Regions from separate parts of the Paenibacillus swuensis genome, predicted to be linked through region 3. Evidence: riboswitches for the same ligand, from Rfam matches in the RefSeq annotation. Region 3 holds a riboswitch; each other region holds the start of a gene.
The links. Region 3 has a riboswitch for cyclic di-AMP ahead of SY83_RS06030 (C40 family peptidase). Riboswitches for the same ligand answer to the same signal wherever they lie in the genome.
Positions count from the first base shown of each region.

Region 1: another riboswitch for cyclic di-AMP. It lies ahead of SY83_RS06550 (resuscitation-promoting factor); the one in region 3 lies ahead of SY83_RS06030 (C40 family peptidase).
Region 2: another riboswitch for cyclic di-AMP. It lies ahead of SY83_RS12360 (hypothetical protein); the one in region 3 lies ahead of SY83_RS06030 (C40 family peptidase).

Region 1 covers NZ_CP011388.1:1,515,822-1,522,136, forward strand. Annotated here, with positions in the region: gene rsmA (16S rRNA (adenine(1518)-N(6)/adenine(1519)-N(6))-dimethyltransferase RsmA) at 1-186, opposite strand, end outside; gene rnmV (ribonuclease M5) at 183-740, opposite strand; gene SY83_RS06550 (resuscitation-promoting factor) at 900-2,045, opposite strand; cyclic di-AMP (ydaO/yuaA leader) riboswitch at 2,301-2,497, opposite strand; gene SY83_RS06555 (TatD family hydrolase) at 2,677-3,447, opposite strand; gene SY83_RS06560 (HD domain-containing protein) at 3,474-4,754, opposite strand; gene SY83_RS06565 (AbrB/MazE/SpoVT family DNA-binding domain-containing protein) at 5,040-5,294, shown strand; gene rsmI (16S rRNA (cytidine(1402)-2'-O)-methyltransferase) at 5,404-6,276, opposite strand; gene SY83_RS06575 (tRNA1(Val) (adenine(37)-N6)-methyltransferase) at 6,273-6,315, opposite strand, start outside.
Region 2 covers NZ_CP011388.1:2,787,289-2,793,603, forward strand. Annotated here, with positions in the region: gene SY83_RS12340 (nitric oxide synthase oxygenase) at 1-1,063, opposite strand, end outside; gene SY83_RS12345 (circularly permuted type 2 ATP-grasp protein) at 1,251-2,711, shown strand; gene SY83_RS12350 (alpha-E domain-containing protein) at 2,754-3,707, shown strand; gene SY83_RS12355 (transglutaminase family protein) at 3,704-4,570, shown strand; gene SY83_RS23090 (hypothetical protein) at 5,027-5,287, opposite strand; gene SY83_RS12360 (hypothetical protein) at 5,272-5,544, opposite strand; cyclic di-AMP (ydaO/yuaA leader) riboswitch at 5,806-5,964, opposite strand.
Region 3 covers NZ_CP011388.1:1,409,296-1,415,610, reverse strand. Annotated here, with positions in the region: gene SY83_RS06045 (cupin domain-containing protein) at 172-822, shown strand; gene SY83_RS06040 (exodeoxyribonuclease III) at 819-1,571, opposite strand; gene SY83_RS06035 (cryptochrome/photolyase family protein) at 1,631-3,010, opposite strand; gene SY83_RS06030 (C40 family peptidase) at 3,153-3,617, opposite strand; cyclic di-AMP (ydaO/yuaA leader) riboswitch at 3,623-3,758, opposite strand; gene SY83_RS06025 (hypothetical protein) at 3,897-4,718, opposite strand; gene SY83_RS06020 (M1 family metallopeptidase) at 4,730-6,315, opposite strand, start outside.

The DNA of each region.
Region 1 (6,315 bases), 110 kb from region 3:
GCCAATTTCCAGCGCACCCTTTCCCGAATCCAGTTCGGCCGCGCCGACAATTTTATTCAGGATGTTGCGATCAATCAAGAAATTCTGCCCTAAACTTTTCTTCAAAGCGAAGCCATGTTTCTGTATTATATCCTTCGTTCTTCTAGGGGAGCCGATATCGGCCAATGTAATCCCTTTATCCATCATTCTGATCCTGCCTTCTGTTCGAGTTCCATTCGGCTGAACGCCGCGACAAACTCTTCTATAGTAATTTGAAAAGCATTACACCGTTTGAAGAACTGCTTACCGTTACAATAACCGATGCCTAGCAGCTTCCCCATCTTCATACGTCGGTTCGCAGCATCGGCATGCACAATCAGTCCCGCATCCATGAGATGCTCCCAAGTAATTTGAGCCGCAACCCCGCCGAATTCCGTCTTCACATTATCCAGCGCTTTACGTATGGCTGCAGGGGATGCATTCTCAACACCAATATCTCCGCGTTTATGCGCGTCTTCTTGGGTAATGAAAGCGTGTTTACACCCTTTCACGCGCGAAGAGATGATCTTGCGTATGCGCTCTCCCGCGTGATCGGGATCCGTAAATATAATGACGCCGCGGCGTTCCTGCGCTAGCGAAATCCGTTTAATAATATCGCTGTTGATGGCGGAGCCTCCGGTTTCAATGGTTTCCGCATCAACAGCCCTTTTAATAGCCGTAGTATCATCCTTGCCTTCGACTACAATAATTTCTTTAATCATATTGGTGAAATACCCTTCCTTGGTTACGCTGCCGTTCTTAGCTTCAGGCTTGTTTCTCATTAGTATACATGAAAAAAAGAAGAGGTTCTAACACCCCTTCTTCTCCGTATAAAAATTTATTGTGTACTTGCAACTATTTAAAGGCGATATGCGTATATTTTAATAAGAAGCCGGTTTATTTGGGCCGATTACATATACGGTGTATCCGGATTTTCTTCCGAATCGGTTAGCGTAGGATTCACTGTCGAAGTAAACATCGATTTTCTTGCCTTTGACCGCTCCGCCCTTATCCTCGGCACGACGGTAACCGATGCCCTCGATATAAACCCAGTACCCGATTGGAATTACTTTCGGATCTACTGCAATGGTGCGTCCTTCCTTCACTCGAGCACCCGATGCGGTAATTCCGTATTGCGGGTGACCTTTGCTCTTGCCTGTGGAGGCGACTCCGGCAGCATAAGCAGTGAGGGTAACATTGTTCAGAACTTTCTTTGGTTTAAAGGTTGCCCCTTTGCGGGTAATAGTATTCATGGAAGAACTTGTCGTCTTAGCAGCCAATGCCACTACGGGAGCAGGTTTCTTTGTACCCACAGCTATTACCTTCGGAACAACATTCGCCCCAATCGTCTTACTTGTCAGGACCGTCGAAACTAATTTTCCGTCTTCATACGTTTTTTCGAAGTTTTTGTAGACTACGCCGTCTTTACCATTCTGTACAACGGCTGTCTTGCCCTTAAGTAAAGATGCGTCTGCCGTCTTCACGGTTGTGTATGGCAGAGAATACTTATGTTGGGTTGAAGCCTTACTTACTCGGACAATCTTAATCCCCATATATTTCTTAACAGGTGTGTTAAGCGGAGGCCAGATCCGGTCTTTAACGCCCAACTTTACTTTATTATCCGCCAGAGCGCTTTGAATCGTCTTACTGGTCGTATAGAGTGTTACAGTCTTTCCGTCCGCAATGAGCTTGAACGGCACCGCGGTTTGGATCACTACTTTATCCCCGCTCTTAATCGGAGCGCTGAGCGGCATAGAAATCTTATCGTAAGATCCGATCTGAATTGCTTGTTCATCCAACAGGTTGTGTAATACGGATTCCTTGGTTTTCACCACTTGCTCTTGTCCGTTGACCACTACCGATACACTCTTCGTCGCCGAAGCGTTTAACAACATTAAACCCATGAAAGCAGCGATTGTAACAAAGGTAATCAAGATTACCAAACGCAAGTTTTCATGCTTCCATCGCATTGCGAAACACATGCTGGATGATCGTTTAACATGGGTTTCGTTAGTACTGTTTCCCACTTATTTCGGTCCTCCTTCAAAGCCCCGCCGCCAACATTAAGCATTACAATTTGACGTGACTAATCAGTTTATTTTTTTGCATTTCTGCGATAAATCCGGTTGTTCTGATGACGAAAAAAGTCAGAATCACCCCCAATATATACCAAGCTATGAGCCTTATTCGAATTTTATTCAAATAAAAAGAAGCCTTAGGTAGAGGTCGTCTTCCAATGGGCTTCTGAATGCGCATAAATAGGGGATGGTAGGCACCAGGACGTTACCTCTCTCTGCACGCTTACGAGGTTAGCTGACGGATTCGGACGTGAGAGTCGCCCTAACAGATACTTACGCATGAAATATGCTGCAAGCCCCGTATTCACCCCATGGAACAACATAACCGGATGGATTTCTCCATTCCCGGGTACATTTGGTTCCCCCGCTCTCCATTACTGAAGACTCAGCGATACAAGAAATGTAAAACTTTATTTAATTAAGTTACATGTATAATACTCTGTTTGAAACGATGTTGTAAAGCATTAGTAAAAGTTGTTTTCAGTCTTATTTGGCCTAAATTAGGTTAAATACATGAAATTTATGGATACTTTCCACTTTTCTATCTCAATTATCTGCTATTTTCTTTAATTTACTTCAATTATCGTGTTATCGAGAATAATTTGCATGCGTTTTCCATGGTGATTCGGGCTATTTCATCCATACTTATTTCCTTAATCTGGGAAGCGGCTTCTGCGACTAAAGTCACATATCCGGTTTCATTTCGTTTACCCCGATGCGGGTGCGGCGTTAAATATGGAGCATCCGTCTCGATTAATAATCGGTCCAGCGGAACTCTTGCTAACACCTCTTTCGGTTGTTTGGCATTCTTGAACGTAACCGGGCCTCCGAATGATATATAGAAATTCATGTCCAGACAAGCTTGCGCGATCTCCCAGCTGCCCGAATAACAATGCATCACCCCGCCGACCTCTTCCGCCTTCTCCTCTCGAAGAATTTGTACAACATCTTGATGGGCATCCCGATTATGGATAACAATCGGTTTGTTGACTTTACGGGCAAGGCGAATCTGTTCGCGGAACACCCGTTGCTGAACGTCTTTAGGTGAGGTATCCCAATAGTAATCCAATCCAATTTCACCGATGGCCACAACTTTAGGGTGGTTACACAGTTCCTCGATCCAATCGAGATCTTCCGCTTTCATTGTAACTGCATCTTGAGGGTGCCAGCCAACAGCGGCGTAAATGAAATCATAGGATTCGGCCAATTTCATTGTTGTGGGTATGGTCTCGCGGTTAAAGCCCACATTTATTATTTTGGAAACACCATTAGCTCTCGCTCTTTCAATCACCTCTTCCCGATCCTCGTCGAAAGCTTTCGCATCCAGATGGGTATGTGTATCAAATAACATAGGTGCAAGTTCCTCTCTTTATCTGTTTATAGTCCAAAAAACCGCCTAACCTCCGGATCCAGCATGGAAGCTGAAGCTTTTAGCAAATCCTCCGGATAATAGATCTGGTTCTGCCCCATATGGATACCGCTGATGGAGCGAATAATCTCGGATTTCCTCGATATTTCCGTGTATTTGTCTTTTCCTTCTAATAATAAGATGGGCATCTTCTCACCCGCTTCGCCCGGACGATAAACATCATAGGGCAGATCTGAAGGAAAATCCAACTCCATATGGTAATCCGGCTGTAGTCCGACTCGAATCAAATTCGCTTTAATCTGCTCTAACAAGTTTCCGTCGACCTGTTGCAGAGGAATATATTTATATAATTTACGATATAAGAACCGGTTACACAAATCGCTTAGCAACCCGTCGGATTCTCGAGTCCATTGCATGAATATGGTCTGAATAAACGCTTCATCCAATAACAGATACTGTTCTACCGTTAGCGTGTTCTCAAACAAACCTGATAACGGATGCGGCATAAATCCAAAGTTATATTCTTGTGCGTAAAGTTCTTTGGCGCGGCGAAAGATTTGTCGAAGTATGATTTCTGAGCTACGGGTAACGGGGTGGAAATAAACCTGCCAATACATCTGATATCTGGACATCAGGTAGTCCTCAACGGCATGCATCCCGGATTCCTTAACGACAATCCTTCCATTATGCGGACGCAATACTCTTAGGATGCGGTCCAGATCAAACGTGCCATAGTTAACTCCGGTAAAGTACGCATCACGGAGCAAGTAGTCCATCCGGTCCGCGTCCAGTTGACTGGAAACTAAACTGACAACGATGGGCTTGGCATAGTTTTTGCAAATGACTGAAGCTACTTGATCCGGAAATTCAGGCGATATTCGGGATAATACGGCATGAACCTCCGTATCCCCCTGTATGATTCGACAAGACCAATCTTCATGATGCATATGGAAAGCCTGTTCAATAGAATGGGAGAAGGGTCCGTGACCGATATCATGCAGCAAAGCGGCGCACAAGCTAAGCAACTTTTCTTCCCGCGGCCAATCCGGATACCCGCTCCGCTCAAATTGGGAAATAATTTTACGTGTAACCTCGTACACCCCGAGAGAATGAGAAAATCGGCTATGTTCGGCTCCGTGAAACGTCAAATAAGAAGTACCCAGCTGGCGGATTCTCCGCAGCCGTTGAAACTCCTTGGTATTGATTAAGTCCCAGATTACAGGGTCCTGAACGTAAATGTATTTATGTATGGGATCCTTAAACACTTTCTCTTCCATCAATCCGGCCATCTGTTGCTTCACACTCCATTCTCGTATAACTTTAAATCTTTTACTATATTCGACATGTTTCCTCAGTAGATATGTTGTATTTTGTCGAATCATGTCATAAATGATTTCCAGTAAAATTTGCGCGTTTATATTTATATGTAGAGCAAAAACCGCTATTTACCTAGGATTAGCAGAGATTTTTAACAGAACGGTCGAATTTGGAAGGTTGACTGTTTTGGGAATGCTTGGTATCATTATTACTATATAAATGTCGAAACATGACGATTATGAGAGGGGAAATACATAATGATGAAATCTACCGGTATTGTAAGAAAAGTAGACGAGCTAGGACGGGTGGTTATTCCGATTGAGCTGCGTCGCACATTGGGCATTGGCGAGAAAGACGCATTGGAAATTTACGTAGACGGCGAGCGGATCATGCTGAAGAAATATGAGCCTGCCTGCATTTTCTGCGGTAACGCCGAGAACGTTACTTACTTTAAAGGCAAGATCGTTTGCAACGAATGTGTATCCGAAATGCCTACCCCTGTGACAAAATAAGAAATCTAGTATATAATACTAATAGACATAATGAAATTGTTAATTCTAACCTTTATATATCTCCTTTATTGCCCTTCTAGTCTCTTGATTAGAAGGGCCTTTTTTTTGTTTATTTGGTCAGAAGGCTGTTATATAGCTCTCTCTTTGGAATCTTTCGATCCAGTGCAGCTAATTTGATAGCGTCCTTACGGCTGTGTGACTGCCCCTCATAGTAAGTGACATGCTCCTCTTCCGTCAGTTCCGTCCACCATTTTCCTTCTTCTTGTAACGCTCCGCTGCCCTGACTGCCTTCCACAACAATGCAATACTCCCCTTGAGCCGGATGTTCTTCCAAATAAGCAATACACTCACTGATCGTACCTCTCATCGCTTCTTCGTACCGCTTGGTCAACTCTCTTACAAGAGCAATACGACGATCGCCCAGCTTGTCCTGCATGAAAGTAAGCGTCTTGTGAACCCGATGCGGGGATTCATAGAAGAGAAGCGAGCCCTTAAGCGTTTTTACCTGATCCAGCTGTTCATGAATCGTCTTGCGTTCTCTCGGCAGAAAGCCCACGAAATGAAAGGACTCTGTCGGTAACCCCGATATAATTAACGCGGAGAGCGCCGCGTTGGCGCCGGGTACGGGAACAACGGCAATCTGCTGCTCCACGGCAAGCACGACCAGATCGTAGCCTGGATCGGAGATGGCCGGCAGACCGGCATCACTCACAATAGCCACGGATTGACCTTCGAGCAGCATCCGGATGATTTCCGGTCCGCTCCCGTGTTTATTATGCTCATGGTAACTGATAAGTCGTGTAGAAATTTCGTAATGATTCATTAACTTCCGGGTTTGCCGCGTGTCCTCTGCGGCGATTAAGTCAACTTCTTTAAGCGTGCGTATCGCCCGAAAGGTCATATCCTCCAGATTGCCTATAGGGGTGGCTACCAAGTATAGTGTACCCGTGAGCTGGTTGTGAAAGCTCTTCTGCAGTTTCATCTATCTTTTAACTCCTTGCTCCGTCCATAGTATATTTCC
Region 2 (6,315 bases), 1.4 Mb from region 3:
TAGGTTTCATGTCCGTCTCGGCGTAGGGTTTGTGCCACACTTGGGTGGTAGCCGGCGACATCGGCGGGATGAGCCAGGACCACCGCCCGTTCACTTCGCGCCCGCACGCGGCTTCTTTGCGTTCGAAGATCGCGAATTGCTCCGCGGCTGAATGGTGATCCACGATGCTGACGCCTTTGGACTTGTAAGAGTGGAGAACGGCGCGGTTGAGCTCAACTAACGCCTGATCCTTCCATAGTGACGTGTTCGTGGATGTATCGAGTCCGAAAATTTCCGCAACGGCCGGCAATTGATTGTAGCGGTCCTTGTCCGCAAGGTTTCGCGCCCCGATCTCTGTTCCCATATACCAACCGTTGAACGGCGCAGCCGTGTACTGCAGCCCGCCGAGATCCAGAGTCATATCGGAGATGAAGGGAACGGCATACCACCGGAGTCCCAGTTCAGCAAATTCCTCGTTTTCCGGATGGCTTAAAGGCACCTCAAGGACAAGCTCGTCCGGAATGGCAAACCACCGCGGCGTTCGGTCATTGATCTGGATTAACAATGGCAAAATATCGTAAGCCGTTCCGGCGCCGCGCCAGCCCAAATGCATACACAACTGGGTAAACGCAACGGACCCCGGATCACCTGTTACCCCTTCGGGCGCGGCGTAACCGGCATAACGTACTAACTGATGATTGAGAATTCGGATGACCCGGCCCTCTGCGGCAGGAGCAAAAACCGTAATCGCCGCACGTACTCTGCCCTCATTCGTTGCATAAGCCATATGAGCTAAAAGCGCTTCGGCTACGGCTTCCTCGGTGTCCGCTCCGCGGGCGTCGAACAGGTCCAGCCCTTCCCAGAATAACCTGCCGATGCATCTGCTGTTATTTCTCCATGCCATCCGCGACCCGTAGGTCAGTTCCTCCAAGGTATGGGTGTACGTACCTTCCCGATCCCATTCGCGCTCCACTTCTTCCAATCTTTGTTCCGTTTGTTCAGGGGATTTCCCTAACTCTTTATAACAAATACGGATAAAGGCCAATGCTTCTTCCTTGCTCCGCTCTTCATGCTCTGTAGTCATAATTACCTAGTTCCTCCATGCTGAAAATCCTACATACTCCATTATATAGAAGAGTACACTTAAATCCAAAATATCCATCTAATGTTACATATATTGACATACAACTCGAATCCCCTTATCATGATTCTTATATAGCGTTATGGTGTTATATTATTTAACATTATCCGAACATGGGAGGGGAGCGCCTATGCGCAAAATGGAACGAATCCAAAGCGCGCCCTATCCGCTGGAAGGCTTTTACGATGAGATGTTCTGTGAAGGCCCCGGAGTGCGTACCCATTATGACCAAGTCTATCAACGGTTTGCCGCAATTCATAAGGAAGAACTCTCCGCTAAGCAAAGGGCAACCGAGCGAAGAATGATGGAAGAAGGCATCACGTTCACGCTCTATAATCCGGATCAGATGCAGCCGTTGGAACGAACGATCCCTTTTGACCTCATCCCGAGAATCATCCCCAAGAATGAATGGCTTCGTCTGGAAGCCGGATTAATTCAACGGGTGAAGGCCTTGAACCGTTTTGTACACGATGTGTATCATGAACAACGGATCATTAAGGCGGGGATTGTGCCTCGCAAGATGATTGTGGCGAACTGCTACTTCCGTCCTGAAATGAAGGGGGTAGAGGTGCCCGGCGGCAATTATATTACAACATCCGGTATCGATTTAATTCGCGATCATCAGGGTGAATATTACGTGCTTGAAGATAATTTACGCTCCCCTTCCGGTTTCTCCTATCTGTTCAAAAGCCGCACCATGATGAACCGCTTGTTTCCGGAGCTTGCTTTCTCTTGTTCCATACGGGATGTGGAGCACAGCTTGAATCATTTCCTTACCGTACTCCGCAGTCTTTCTCCCAATCGCAACCGAGAGCCCGTCATCGCCTTGTTGACCCCCGGGCAATATAATTCCGCTTATTATGAACATACATTTCTGGCTCAGCAGATGGGAATCCATCTTGTGGAGGGCCGCGATTTAACCATTATGGATCACAAAGTGTATATGCGAGGTCTCAAAGGTTTGCGCCAAGTCGACGTCATCTACCGAAGGATCGACGATGAGTATCTGGATCCGCTCAGCTTTAGCCCGGATTCCATGCTGGGTCTGGCAGGCATTATGAACGCTTACCGCGCGGGGAATTTAGCCATCGCCAATGCGCCGGGTACGGGGGTCGCGGATGACAAAGCCATCTATATTTACGTGCCGGATATGATTCGCTTTTATTTGCAGGAAGAGCCGATTCTGAACAATGTGCCTACCTATTTGATGAGCGATGACGCCGATAGGGCTTTTGTATTGGAAAACCTGCAGGAGATGGTCGTGAAGGAAACTTCCTTATCCGGAGGATACGGCATGCTGATTGGGCCGGCGGCATCGGCGCAAGAGCTGAAGGATTTTGCCATGAATATTCGAAACTACCCCGGCCGCTATATCGCGCAGCCTACCGTCCAACTTTCCCGCGCCCCGGTTATGCAACAAGGCAGTATGGTGCCGAGACATGTGGATTTAAGAGCTTTTGTGCTGGCTGGTGCGAATGAGAGTTTTCATGTGGTTCCCGGGGGGCTCACCCGCGTGGCGATGACCGAAGGTTCGCTCGTTGTTAATTCTTCGCAAGGCGGAGGTTGCAAGGATACATGGGTGTTGAGTTAAAGCGCGAGTCCATTGCGGATGTGAAAAAAGGAGAGATGCGGCATGCTGAATCGGAATGCGGAAGCTCTGTTCTGGGTGGGAAGGTATATTGAACGGGCGGAAAACCATGCAAGATTAATCAATGTCCACTATCATATCCAGCATGAAGGGGATTTCGACAGCGAAGAGCATAAGTGGGCCCGGCTGATTGACGCGCTCGGTTTGCGTAAAGGGTATATGGAGCAGTTCACCTCGTTTACGGAACGCGACGTGCTTTCATTCATTACGCTGGATCGGGGCAACTCGAATTCTTTGTTTTCTTGTGTAAGTCAGGCCAGGAATAACCTGAGAACGCTGCGGGAGAAGTTGCCCAGTGAGCTGTGGGACATGATGAATTCCTTCTATTTATGGCTCGGGGAGAAGCAAGTGAACGATATTTTCAGAGAATCGCCGGATCCTTTCTACACGCAAATTAAAGAGAGAGCCGCCATGTTCTATGGAGCGGAACAATCGGTGATGCCCCGGGAGAATGAATGGCACTTCATGGAGAGCGGACGATTTCTGGAACGGGCGGAGAACACGGTTCGCATTGTCCATTCGGTCGCGGGTGCGATTAAGGAAGATCAGGCGCCTCCTTATCCGTATTTACTGGCGATATTGAAATCGGTGAGCGGCTATCAGGCCTTCCGCAAATATTACGCGGACGCGGTATCGATTGAGCCCATACTAGAATTTTTGCTGGTCAACACGAAATTCCCCCGATCCGTACACTATGCGTTCGCGATGATGGAGCAGCACCTGGAGGGCATCGAGTTGGAATCGCCGGAAACCTTGGTTCCGAGGCAACGGGCCATTCGGCAAGCAGGTAAAATTAAAGCGGACCTCGCCTATCTCGAAAGAGAAGATTTGAGATTGCCTTATGTATTGCCGATTCTGGACCATATGGCTCAAGCTTGTCAGAAACTGGGGGGTTCGATGGCGTCCGCCTTTTTTCAGATGGAGGGAGCTTCCGCATGAAGTTGCAAATTTACCACACCACACGTTACCTCTACGAGGAAGCCGTTACGGACAGCGTCAACGAGCTTCGGCTTACGCCGCGGACCAATGAAAGACAATCTTGTTATCATCATGAAGTCCTTGTGGAACCTGCGGCGTCTATGCTGACTTATGAAGATTATTTCGGCAACCGGGTGCATGCGTTCACAGTTAATCAGCCGCATAAAGAGCTGGTCATCCGTACCCGTGCAACGGTAGTTACGATGGACGGGTTGATTAAGGAATCCGCAAAGATGTCGCCGGTGGAAGAATGGGGACGATTGCGCGGCGAAGAGCTGCAAAACCGCTACATTGAATATCTGTTGCCGACGGCCTATACGGATCAGACTCAGGAAGTTCGTAATTATGCCAACCGCTATCCTTTTGATGGTAGCGGTGGTTTGGCCCTATGGACGCGGCGGCTTTCCTCCGGGATCCACGCGGATTTCACGTATGATCCGGAGGTATCCGACGTGCATACCACCGTTAGCCAGACGCTGCAGCTTCGCCGCGGCGTCTGCCAGGACTACGCACACCTGATGATATCGGTGTGCAAGGTGATGGGGATACCCGCGAGATACGTGAGCGGGTATCATTATGTGGGCGACCTGCAGGGCGGGAGCGCGGACTTCGAGCAGGCGTCTCACGCCTGGGTCGAAGTGTACGTGCCCGGCCCGGGCTGGGTCGGCCACGATCCGACCAACGACGCGGAGGTCGATTGGCGTTATGTGAAGTTGGGGCACGGCCGGGACTACAAGGACATCGTGCCCGTCAAGGGCGTCTACCGCGGCTCGGGCGCACAGCGCCTCGAGGTGAAGGTGGACGTGAGCCGGGTGGAGGGCTGACGCCTGGCTGGGGCGGGGGCTGCGCGAGGCTGCGCCCGCTAGCGGCGCGAAAGGCCGTTGGAGCGAGGGCTTGGCCGGCTAACGGCGCCAAAGGCCGTAAGAGCGCGAGGCTTCGCTCGCTAGCGGCGCAAAAGTCCGTTAGAGCGCGAGCCAAGTCCGCTAACGGCGCAAAAGGCCGTTAGAGCGCGAGCCCGGTCCGCTAACGGCGCCAAAGGCCGTAAGAGTGCGAACCAGGCCCGCTAACGGCGCAAAAGGCCATTGGAGCGCGAGCCCGGTCCGCTAACGGCGCCAAAGGCCGTAAGAGCGCGAGCCAAGCCCGCTAACGGCGCCAAAGGCCGTTAGAGCGCGAGCCCGGCCCGCTAACGGCGCCAAAGGCCGTTAGAGCGCGAGCTCGGTCCGCTAACGGCGCCAAAGGCCGTTAGAGCGCGAATCTGCACTAGCTAACGGCCCTCCCGCCTACAACACCGCGAAGTAGGCTCTCGATTTCTCCACCAGGGTAGCCGTATCCAGCTGAAAGCCGGTCCCGTAGAGCGATTCGCATGTAGTGCAGAGCGGTTGCGGCTCAGGGTATGCATCCTCTGTCAGCCAAGCTCCTTCCAAGCTCAGGGAGACCACTTGCATTGCCGTGCATCCCGGGCCAATTAGATAGTCTTTATGGAAGCTTAACGCGTATCCTTGTCTCCGCAGACGACTGGCTTGCTCTACCGTATCCAACAAAGAATGCTGAGCATTCTTTGTTGGATATGAAGAACGGGGACGCCATGCTCCGCATCGAATGGAACAGCGCCTGTCATGTGACCGAGGGTTGCCTGATTCGCGGAATACAGCCCTTCCATACCTCCGCCGACCGCAATTGGTATCATCTCTGTCCACTTCATATTCTGACGGCGCGCGACCACATCGAGTAAAGCCATCTTCACCAGCTCCGTGCGGACCGTTCCCCACATCCCCGCGTGTTCAATTACTCTGTTCAATGCTTCGGTTATTGTTAAATTCCTTAATTTCTGCAAGAAAGCGGCCCATTTCACTATGTCAAAAGAGGGCGCGTTAACGGCCATAATACATTCGCCCCATCCGGTCTGGCCTCCGCAACTGATCTTTAATACTCCGTATCGGCAATTTTCCAGCGTTTAGTGCGAGGAGGATACGGCATCAAAAAAGCCGCACAAAGAGAAGGTCTCTTCGCGCGGCTTCAAATCATGCGGCGATGCGCCGCAAACTTTAGTCCGAATGTAGGCCTCTCTCGAATACGCTTGCGAGGTTAGCTGCCGGATTCGGGCGTGAGAGTCGCCCTACGCGTCTTGACCTTAAACGGCCGTCCGCGATTCACCCCATCGGCGTGGGCCGAAGTGGGTTCCCCCGCTTCCCCTTAGGGAATTCAGCGATGATTAGTTTAAACAAAAACGATCATACACCCGTACTCATTCCCTTGTCTAACGGAATTAAACGCATTTCTGATTTGAATCCGGCAAAAATCGCTGATAAGGGCGATTTTTAAGGCCTAAATACAGGTTTATCTCATCGGGAAACGGTTCAGTCTCCTTCCGTCTCGTTATATTAAAATCCAGGAAGAAGATGGTTATTCATTCCTCCTAAACAGGCTTACACCATTCTTGAAACCCTTGATCGTATTTTAGTAAAACGAAGATATAATGAGATATTTGTATTTATGAAGAGTTCACAAGCTTTGTAAGCGCACCAACAATCTCTTTTGACCGAATTAGCCTCTACAAGCTACCCAGACT
Region 3 (6,315 bases):
GATAACCCAGCATCGGTGTTGAAATACAATCATACTTGGCAGTTGACCAAGCAACATGATCCAGCCTCGATAGAGGTTTTCTTATAGATCTTATAGTACACAAGCACTTCATTCTGGGCAGATGCATAGAGTATGGTGACAATAGCCCAATACCGAAAGGCAGGAATCCCCATGTTCGAACGTTATGAAGGAATGGATTTGGCTTCCCCTCAACTCAATTTAGCTTACGATATGAAGAACACCGTGCTCTTCAAGAAGAATGACCAGAACTTCATCTACGCCCTGACCAAAACGCAATTGCCCGTGTTGAAAGACCTGGCCTTGCTGGACATCTACTTAAGCCAAGGGAACATTGTTGAGCCGCACTGGCATCCGAATTCCGCAGAGCTCGTTTATGTTGTCAAAGGTGAAATCGTCATTTCTGTTCTAAACCCGAACACCAAAGAATTGCTCAGCTACCGGTTGAAAGCGGCGCAAACCGTCTACATTCCGATGGGCTGGTTCCACTGGCAGGTGGCTATGGAGGACAATACGCAATTTTTGGCAGTGTTCGATAACAGCTTGCCGGAAACCGTACTCGAGTCCGATGTGCTCCTGAAAACGCCGAAAGATGTGTTACAACTCGCCTACGGCATTAACGGGGAAGAGCTGGAGCAAGTGCTTGCGCCGCTTACAGAATCCGTCTTGATCGGCCCGCCGGTTCCGCAACGTACGGAACAGTTAGAGTATCTTGAGCAGCGTGCACAGGACCATTACCAGCCGAATTACGCATCCGCAGCCGGCAGTCATCAACAGTGGCGTATCGGAAACTACCAGCCTTAAATTGTAATCTCCAATACAACCGGGCAATGGTCGCTTCCGGTTATATCGCAATCAATTCCCGCATCAACCAGCGCATCCTCTAAACGTGTGGAAGCTAAGAAGTAATCGATACGCCATCCGACATTTCGGGACCGGACTCCGGGCATATAGGACCACCAAGAGTAAACTTCCGCCCGGTCCGGATAGAAATGTCGGAACGTATCCACGAAGCCGGATCCCAGCAGCTCCGTCATCTTGCCCCGCTCTTCCAGGGTGAATCCGGAATTGCCGAGGTTCGGCTTCGGATTCTTCAGATCAATCTCCTGGTGAGCGACATTCAGATCTCCGCAAACCATCACGGGTTTATCTGCGTCCAGCTTCATCAGATAAGCTCTGAAACGGTCCTCCCAATCCAATCTGAAATCCAGTCTGGAGAGGTCGCGGCGGGCATTGGGCGAATAGACATTCACGAGATAGAAATGCTCAAATTCCAGCGTAATAACCCTTCCTTCGGGATCCGGTTCGCCTTCGAGGCCGTTCCGTACCGAGAGAGGGGCTTTTTTGCTGAAAATCGCCGTTCCCGAGTACCCCTTCTTCTCCGCATAGTTCCAGAATTGGTAGTACCCATCCAGTTCCAGCGCAATCTGACCCTCTTGCAACTTGGTTTCCTGCAGGCAGAACAGATCGGCGTCCATCTCCCTGAAGTAGTCCATAAACCCTTTATTCACACAGGCTCGCAAGCCGTTGACGTTCCAAGATACCAGCTTCAATGTCATTCATTCTCCTTACTGATCAGAACTTATCCTTTTCTATGAGCAAAAGGATTCTATCAGTCTACCATATCCGCGTCCGCAAGGTTTACTCGGGTAGCCAACAAGCTGCGGTAGCGGTCGATGGCTACGGCGCGGGAAAGCTTCAGATCCACGATGGCCTCAGGCCGGGGTTGATGGATCTCCTTGTCGGACAGATGAGCGAGCTCGGGCAGCCAGCGCCGAATGTACTCTCCCCGGGGATCAAACTTCACAGATTGCGAGACGGGGTTCATAATCCGGAAGTAAGGTGCGGCATCGAAACCGATGGAAGAGCTCCACAACCATCCCCCCCGGTTCAAAATATGGTCGTAATCCGCCAGCTTCCGCCGGAAATACTGCTCTCCCAGCGGAAACGGGCAGAGCAGGTTCTTCGTCAGGAACATGGCTGTGACCATGCGCAGACGATTCGGCATCCGCCCGGTCGCGTTCAGCTCCCGCATAGCCGCATCGATGATGGGAATCCCCGTCGTGCCGCTGCGCCAAGCTTTCAAGTGAACGTCCGACAGCTCACGCATATCGTATTGTTCTTCATATCGGAAGAAGAACGGGTCCAGCTGAGCCTGGTACAGGTAAAACTCGCGCCATATCAGTTGCCGCAGCCACGGGTCGCGGTGTTCGCAGTCCAGGAGCCGCTCATACACGCGGCGGATCGACAGCGCTCCCGTATTCAGCAACGAGCTGATTCCGCTCGTGAAATCGCCGCGATAATCATCTCGTTTAGCGTCGTAATCCTCCAGGCGCTCCTCCAGAAACGTTGTAAGCACCGATTCCGCGGAAGGCTCCTCTGCAGAAGGCGCAGCTCTTTCCAATAAGGCTTGAACCTCAGGAGGAACGGCATAGGGACGCAGCACCTCTTCGTTCAGACGAACTGTATCCAAATCCTTCAATGAAACCGCCGACGCCGGCGAATAAAAAAGTTCCAGATACGTTTTCATTTTTCTGTAAAATGGTGTAAATACTTTATAGGGATCTTTTTTCCCCGAATATTGTTGAAACGACTCAATATCCGCTAACGTAGCATTAGGTACGGCGTAAACCGGTACGGCATGCGCAGCGGCTGCTTCAGCTAAAGCTCCATCCCGCCGACGAGCATAGGGAGTATAGTCTTCGTGGAAGACAACTTCTGTAACGGGATGCGCGCGCAACACCGCAGCAAGCACCTCGGCCGGATTTCCGTAGAGGAGATTTAAATGCCGGTCCGCCTGTTCATACTGCTTAATCAGCTGACCCGCCGCGCGCAGAAAAGTACGGCCGCTGTGATCGTTAGCCCGCTCTTCATCCAGTAACACCGGATCCAGAATGAGCAGATGTATCCCGGGCTGGCCCTGATCCCGCAGTCTGTCGAACGCTCGCAAATCTTCAATTCGTAAATCTTTTCTATGCATAAACAAGTACATTGGAATGGCTCCTTTAGTATCCGGCAGGAAAAAATAAAGCCCCGAAAGGCTTGTCCGCGGTAACGGCGCCTTTTCGAAGCTCTCTAATGAATGGCAGGTAAACCGATTCGCACTCGGCGCCTGCGGATGGAAGACCGACTACTTACTCTGCGATGACCTGTTTAAAGGAAGTCTCCGACAGAACTCTGCGAGCGGTCACATATCTCTTCACATAATAAGAATCGCTTAGCTTGCTGATACTGACGCCTTTCTTGCTTGAAGCATGTGCAAAGCTGCCATCTCCTACATAAACACCAACATGGGAGATACCGTCTCCGCCTGTATCAAAGAAAACTAAATCCCCTTCGCGCAATTCATCCTTGCTCACTTTCGAGCCAAGCTGAGCTTGCGATCTGGAAGAGTGCGGCAAATCAATATCGAACCGGTCGAACACATAAGATGTGAATCCGGAGCAATCGAAGCCGCTCTTGGTCGTTCCGCCGTAATTGTAATCAATTCCGACTAATTTCGACACTTCTTTGTCGAGCGATGTCTGGGCTGAAACCATGCCCACCTGTAAAGATAGTGAAACGGCTAGTCCTAGTACGAACACTGAAACTTTTCTCAAAACAAAGATGCCCCTTCCGGTGCCTACGAGGTTAGCTTGAGGGTTCGGTGAGAAGGTTCCCTATGACCACTTTGTTGCGAGGTCAATTCACCCAAAAATGGATCCCCCGTTTCCCTTGCGGGAACTCGGCAAAGATAAGTTTAATTATTTTTTCCTCTCCTACAATTCGATCTTTTTTTCGTAAATCCTCCTTTAGTCACAAATTAGTCACATTTTTTTTCGTGAAACAGCAAAAAAACCGTCCCCGAATTACAGGAACGGCTTATTTTCGCGTAATCTCTACAGCCCGCTTTTGGCGTGCCAGAGGTGGTATTGTGTGGCCACGCCCCATACTTTAAGCAGGGTACGGACCAGGTGGTACATTTGATGCATAATGAGCGCAAGCAACCCGGCCCAGACCAACGACACGGCCGTCGTTACGGCGTAGATGCCGCCGGCAATGGATAGCAGAAGCAACGCGGCAAGCGCCATAGGCATCAGGTGACGGAAGGATACCTTAAGCGAATGCAGGAGCTTGCCTCCGCTCACCTTGCCGATCCCGATGGACAGGAAGATCAGATGCAGGACGAACGCATACAGGATCCAGCCTGCAAGCCAAGGGCTGAAGTGCATCAGCATCGGGGTCAGGGACGGCTGACTGTCGTAAATGACGAGCGCATGAGGCAGAATCCAGTAGGCCGGCAGCAAGGTGAGAAAGAGTTGAAGCCAATACATTCCGATAAAGAACAGACCCCAGCGTTTCACGCCATGCAGAAACTTGCGCTTGTCTCTCACATCGGCCAAGTGAATACAATGAAAGAGTCCCGCCTGGATCAGGGGTGAAGCGATGAGACGGATCAACAACAGGGCGCCCAGAATGGCGATATAGGAATAGCTGATTCCGGTTTTCGTAAGCTGAAATTGACTTTCCGCGAAGAATAAGTGCAGGGATGAAGTTTCCAAAGCGTCTCCGGGGTACCTCCGCAAGAGCGGGTAAACAATGGATTCGATAAACCGATAGAGCACAAGTCCCCATAATAATTGATAAATAAATAACAGCAAAATGATCGAAAATTGTCGAATGGCCGAAAACCATCCTTGTTTTACCCATTGCGTCATCATCTTGGTTCACCTCACCATGCCAGGGAGCCGATCAAGGCTTCCACGATTTTGGTAATGCTAAGATTCCAGCGAATGTTCGAATCCGTTGCCACATCGGCTTTCATAAAGTTGTTAATATGTTTGTTCTCCACAACGATGGTGTATTGCGGATCAATGGCGACCCAAGCCAGCGGAGAGGCGTTCGTGATTTTGTATTCCGTCAGCGCTTCGGTTCCGTTCCACATTTTCTTCATGGAGGTTCCGTCCTCGAACTGAAATACGATCGGTATTTTGCTGAAATCCGCCCCATGCTTGCGAATGTACACCCGATGTTCATAGACCGTGTTTCCGTTCTGCCGCACACGCTCCGTTCGAATATCTTCCACGGCGTAATCCGCCATCATGTTGCCGTAAACATACTGATTGAAGTAGCGGTCCCAGTCTTTCTTGGTAATCTGCTCGAGCACGGCTTGAAAGTCGGAAGTGGACGGATGCTTGTATTTCCATTTGGCAAAATAGGTCCGGATCACCCGGCTCATCGCTTTCTGCCCGATTTCCTTCTCAATGCCCAACAGGACCAGCTTCGCCCGCGTATACACGTTCTCCGCGTAATGATTGTGGCTGTTGTATTTCCACGACAGCTGCTTCAGCGGAGCGGGTGAAGTGATGTAACTTGATTCCACCGGAAGATTGGGCGCGACCCCGTATTCCTTCTCCATGACCTTGTCTTCCGAGTAGGAGGCAAAGCCTTCATCCAGCCAAGCTTCCTCAAATTCATTGCTGGCCACAATACCGTACCAGTACTGATGCGCGATCTCGTGAACCACGACACGTTCAAGCTCGAGGCCGGGATCCTCGGTGGATGCCCCGAAACCCGTCACAAGGGTCGGATACTCCATGCCGCCGGCGCCGTTCCCCTCTTCCGGAGGAACCACGATCGACAAGGTGCTGTAGGGATACTGGCCATACCACTTGCTGTATTCCGTCAATGCGGACTTGGCGGCATGGAAATAACGATCCTGCAAATCTTTATGCTTCGGGTCCAAATAGAGCTTGATCCGCACGCCCGGCACATTCGGCGCGGAGAACGGTTCCTCCGCATAGACGAAGTGCGGGGAAGCGGACCAGGCGAAATCATGAACATCATCCGCGTAAAACTGATAGGTGCGGATGCCGTTCTTATCCGCGGTCGGCTTGGTCTGGAAGCCTGTCGCGGCAACGACGTAATTCGAAGGTACGGCGACCTTCACGTTATAGATGCCGAAATCGGAGTAGAACTCCGAATTGCCGTGGTACTGGTGGGCGTTCCAACCCTCCGCGCTTCGGCCCCGGGTACCGGCCAACTCATAGGCGGCGGCCTTCGGGAACCATTGACCCGCCATGACGAAATCGCCGGCGTAGCCCATTCTGGCGAATGTATGCGGAAGCTGAACCTCGAAAGCCATGCGCAGGGTAATACTGCCTTTCGGCGGCACCGGCTCCGGCAACCGAAGCTTAACCAGCGTTCGGTCGTTCTTGTTGCCGTCGTCCGGCTGCACGGGTTGCAGCCGCGGCAGCAGATTGGTTCCTTCGGCTGTTTTCATTGCCGTGATGTTCATGAACCCGAAGCTGCCCGCCT